2 regions of the Virgibacillus alimentarius genome follow, and region 2 is predicted to be linked to the other one. Evidence: riboswitches for the same ligand, from Rfam matches in the RefSeq annotation. Region 2 holds a riboswitch; the other holds the start of a gene.
The links. A riboswitch is a leader RNA that binds a small molecule or an ion and turns the genes downstream of it on or off. The one in region 2 is predicted to bind S-adenosylmethionine.
Positions count from the first base shown of each region.

Region 1: it holds a riboswitch for S-adenosylmethionine, as region 2 does, so the genes downstream of both, J2Z81_RS10750 (O-acetylhomoserine aminocarboxypropyltransferase/cysteine synthase family protein) here and J2Z81_RS10560 (YezD family protein) in region 2, are expected to answer to the same signal.

Region 1 covers NZ_JAGIKX010000021.1:32,759-35,223, forward strand. The annotation lists gene J2Z81_RS10750 (O-acetylhomoserine aminocarboxypropyltransferase/cysteine synthase family protein) at 1-1,193, opposite strand, end outside; SAM riboswitch class I at 1,330-1,448, opposite strand; gene rarD (EamA family transporter RarD) at 1,523-2,431, opposite strand.
Region 2 covers NZ_JAGIKX010000020.1:45,365-47,829, reverse strand. The annotation lists gene J2Z81_RS10565 (CoxG family protein) at 15-473, shown strand; SAM riboswitch class I at 576-677, shown strand; gene J2Z81_RS10560 (YezD family protein) at 816-995, shown strand; SAM riboswitch class I at 1,006-1,116, shown strand; gene J2Z81_RS10555 (OsmC family protein) at 1,261-1,713, shown strand; gene J2Z81_RS10550 (C40 family peptidase) at 1,823-2,465, opposite strand, start outside.

The sequences.
Region 1 (2,465 bases), on a different contig from region 2:
ACGCCACTACGTTTTAAGTCTTCAGCACTTAATTGCTGGTGCGTTGTTGATGCAGGATGAATAATAAGTGATTTCGCATCACCCACATTAGCGACATGTGACCAAAGTGAAACATTGTTAATCAGTTTTCTGCCAGCTTCTCTGCCACCTTTAATACCAAAGGTAATGATGGAACCAAAACCAGAAGCTAAATATTTTTTAGCTAATTGATGGGATGGATGTTCTTTTAATCCAGGGAAGTTAACCCACTCGACTGCACGGTGTTTCTTTAGGAATGCTGCGACTTCTTCAGCGTTTTTATTATGCCGTTCGATGCGTAAGTGCAATGTTTCTAACCCTTGAAGCAAATGAAATGCATTATGCGGACTTAAAGCTGCTCCAATATCACGTAATAGCTGTACGCGAAGCTTTGTAGCAAATGCAGCTATACCAAGATCTGCATATCTGAGACCATTGTAACTTTCATCCGGTTCCGTAAATCCAGGGAATTTTCCATTGTTCCAATTAAATCTTCCGCCATCGATGACAATTCCGCCTATGGTTGTTCCGTGTCCGCCGATCCACTTTGTTGCTGAATGAACAACGATATCTGCTCCCCATTGAAGCGGCTTTGTAAGGTACGGCGTGGCAAATGTGTTATCGATGATCAATGGAACGCCATGTTCATGTGCGATAGCACCAATTGTCTCAACATCAAATATATTAAGACTCGGGTTTGTAATGATTTCGCCAAATACGGCTTTCGTTTTAGAAGTAAAGGCTGCCCTAATAGCTTCTGGATCTGTTCCGTCAACAAACTTTATCTCAATTCCATAACGAGGTAGCGTATGAGCAAATAGATTATAGGTCCCTCCATATAAATTACTGTCGGCGATGATTTCGTCACCAGCACCGGCAATATTTAAAATACTAAGTGTAATAGCGGCCATTCCGGAAGATGTCGCTACCGCAGCTGACCCATCTTCCAGTTGAGCCATACGTTGTTCGAAAGCATCTACGGTTGGGTTCATAATTCTAGAATAGATGTTTCCTGGTTCCTGCAATCCGAATAAATTTTGTGCATGTTCGGTATCCCGGAATACATAAGACGTCGTTTGATAAATGGGCACTGCACGTGATCCTGTTGTTGGATCTGGTTCTTGTCCCGCATGAAGTAAAGCTGTTTCTGGATTAAAAAAATGGAAATTTGACATGAATAATTCCTCCTTAGATAGTTTGAGGTTCATTCCTCTTGTGTCTTTGCTTTTCGTTGGAAGAAATGTCTTGAGAGAGGCGCGTATGTAAAAAGCCCTCTTCGCTAAGAAGAGGGCGTATATATCACCGGACCTCCTCTTATCTTCCAGATCTGCAACGGACCTGTAGGATTTGGCACCGTTAAAAGCAAAAGGATTTGCTTAAAGGTTGCTGGGTTTCGTCGGGCCTATTCCCTCCACCGCTCTTGATAAGAGATAAAAGTATAAACTTTTTTGAATTTAAAGAGTATTATAAGCGTAAGAATGGACTTTGTCAACTGGTGAAAAAATTAAGGTTGTGTACGTCGCTGAAAAGAGCTTCTTTGAATCGCTGAACCCATATAAATAAGCAGAGCAATCCAAATCATTCCGAAAGATATAAAATGTGCAAATGAAAATGTTTCTTTAAAGTGAAATACCCCAAGCAGTAACATAATGGTTGGCGCAATGTACTGCAGGAACCCGAGCATTGCTAAAGGGATATGTTTTACGCCGCTGGCAAATAACAGGAGTGGCACCGCTGTTGCAATTCCGGCTCCAATTAGTAAAAGGCCGTCAAATGTAAAAAAACTGCTTGGCGAAATGGTGCTTGAAGGCATTGTTAATAAATAAATAACGGCAACTGGTGTTACGATCATTGTTTCAATCGTTAGTCCAAACATCGCACTGATATCCACTGTTTTCTTTAATAAACCATAAGCTCCAAAGCTAAGTGCAAGTAGCACTGAAACCCAGGGGAAAATTCCAAAATGAAATGTAAGATAGAACACGCCTGCTGCCGCAATGATAAAGGAAATCCATTGTCTTTTCGTTAATGTTTCTTGAAGGACAATCATTCCAAGCAAGATACTGATAAGTGGGTTAATATAATAGCCAAGACTTGCCTGAACGACGTAGCCGCTGTTAACAGCCCAAATATAAGTAAGCCAATTTAAACTGATCACAACCGAAGCTAATGTAATGCTGAATAACTGTTTTTTATGATTCCATATTCTCCGGCATTCTTGGACAAAAGGGGTCCATTTTCTAAGTGAAATGACAATGCCCATCATAAAAATAAAGGACCATAAAATACGGTGAGCCAATATTTCATCAGCAGAAATATGATCAACAAGCTTCCAATAAATTGGTAAAAAACCCCATAGTACATAGGCCAGTACGGTGTAAAAGATGCCAAGTTTTGCTTCGTTTTTTTTCATGGTAGCCTCTCCCCTGAAAATATCTAAATAAATT
Region 2 (2,465 bases):
AGGAGGTATTTTCTGTGCCAAAAGGTCTGCATGATTCAACAATAACCATTCCCATTGACTTTGTTTGGTCTTTTGTTAGTAATATGAATAATTGGGCACCCCTCGTACCCGGTTATATGGAACACGAGATCATTAATGATAGGGAATCAACCTGGAAATTCAAAGGTGACATCGGGATCGTGCAAAAAACCGTCCATCTGAAGATTGAGATTATCAAGTGGGAGGAACCTACGAAGGTCACCTTTCAGTTAACCGGATTAAGTGAAAACTTTAAGGGCAACGGTTATTTTTTAGCAAAAGAATTAAGTGGCCGTGAAACTGAAATAACCGGCTGTCTCGACATAACTGCTAAAGGAATGATGGCACCGGTCGTTAATCCCATATTAAAATCATTCATTCCAAAAACCACAAAAGAGTTTACCGAATCTGTTGTTGATAAAATGGCCAATGACATGCGCATTTTAGTTACATAACGGAGCGTAAAATGCATTCCGTTGCTCATTTTTAAAAGGAATTTGACAAATGGAAAAATTCCATGTATATTATATAAAATGATACAATTTCATATCAAAACTTTCTTATTCAGAGAGGTGGAGGGACTGGCCCCATGATACCTCGGCAACAGGCTATAAGGCACTGTGCCAATTCCAGCAAGTAGCTTACTTGAAAAATAAGAAGAGCAATATAAAAATGGATCTCCACCCTCTTCTTATTTTTAGAAGAGGGTTTTTGTTTTGCTGCTGTTTTGATCTACCGAATCTAAAACGATCGCATAAAAAAAGTCGATTGCTTAATTTAAAAGGAGCGGAACCATGATGAGTAAACTAACGCATTTACAATTTGAACACATCAAAACATCTCTTGAAAAAATGAAATATGGATCCATTATGATTACAGTGCAAAATGGGGAAATTACGCAAATAGATACAACAGAAAAAGTTAAGGATAAAAGACAGCCAGGCATTAAAACAATAAATAAGAACTGGAAAAATTGAATAACGCAGTTTCTTATCAAGAGAGGTGGAGGGAATGGCCCCATGATACCTCGGCAACAGGCTTAAACAAAAGTACTGTGCCAATTCCAGCAGACTATATGTAATGTCTGAAAGATAGGAAGAGGATCAGATTCATGTAAACCTCTTCTTATTCATCAGAAGGGGATTTTTTAATTCCCTTCTGATGAATAAGAAGAGAAAGGCGGTGAGCTTTTAAGATAAACCAAGTATTTTTATCAATATAATCAATGAAGGAGGACTTTTAATGGCTAATACTACATTTATCTCTGAAGTAAAATGGTCTGGTGAAGGAGTATTATCTGTTGCAAATGTCAATGGAAAAGAAGTTATTATTGATGAACCCAAGGAATTGGGTGGTACAGACAAAGGGGCAAATCCGGTAGAATATGTACTTTCTGCATTAGGGGGTTGCATTAATGTGCTTGTGGTCACATTTGCCCAAAAATTTGATGTGGAAGTAAATGGATTAGACGTTCAGCTGGAAGGCGATCTTGATCCCGATGGTTTTCTCGGAATCAATCCTGATGTCCGACCAGGGTACCAGGAAGTTCGCTACAAAGTAAACATTGATTCACCTTCGCCAAAAGAAAATATCGAACAGCTTCTTTCCCATGTAGATGCTATTTGTCCGGTAAAAGATACCTTAGCAGGTACTTCTGTCGTCAATGTGACAAATCAGGCTGCATCAGGCGTATAGAATAAGTAACTTAACTTTATTCTATCCATAAAATCATTAAACTTATATCATATCAAAAAGGACTGCATCGTTTTGACGATACAGTCCTTTATGCATTATTTTGATTGAATTAAAATGATTTAGCTCCGATGTATCTAGGGCCCCAATATGAATCATTCTTATTTGCATATTCCACACCCGTAGCTTCTGTACCAGCATGAATCATTTGGCCATTTCCAACATAGATTCCACTATGAGAAACCCCAGATTTATAAGTGTTTTCAAAGAATACAACATCGCCTGGGCTCGGATTACTTACATGTTGACCACCACTTGCCCACATATCTGCATGAGTTCTACCAACATTTACACCTTCCTGCTTGAGTACATAGGTAACAAATCCACTGCTGTCAAATCCAGCAGGAGTTGTACCTCCCCATACATAAGGTGTTCCTACTAAACTTTGTGCGGTAGAAACAGCGTCGCCAGAACCGGATAATGAAAGAGTTTGTGGTTTTACTTGTTGCTGTGGTGCTTCTTGAATTGTTACATCTTCATCATTCTCTTCTGGTGCATTATTTTCTTCTACAGTTTCATTAGTAGGAGTAGCATTAGAAGGATTTTGATTTAATGCATTAAACGTTGCTGGTCCTGCAATTCCATCAATTTGAATTCCACTGTTTCCTTGTAAATCTCTTACTGCTGATTCTGTAGCTGGACCGTAGATTCCATCAATATTTAGACTGTATCCGAGATTTTGCAATTTAGACTGT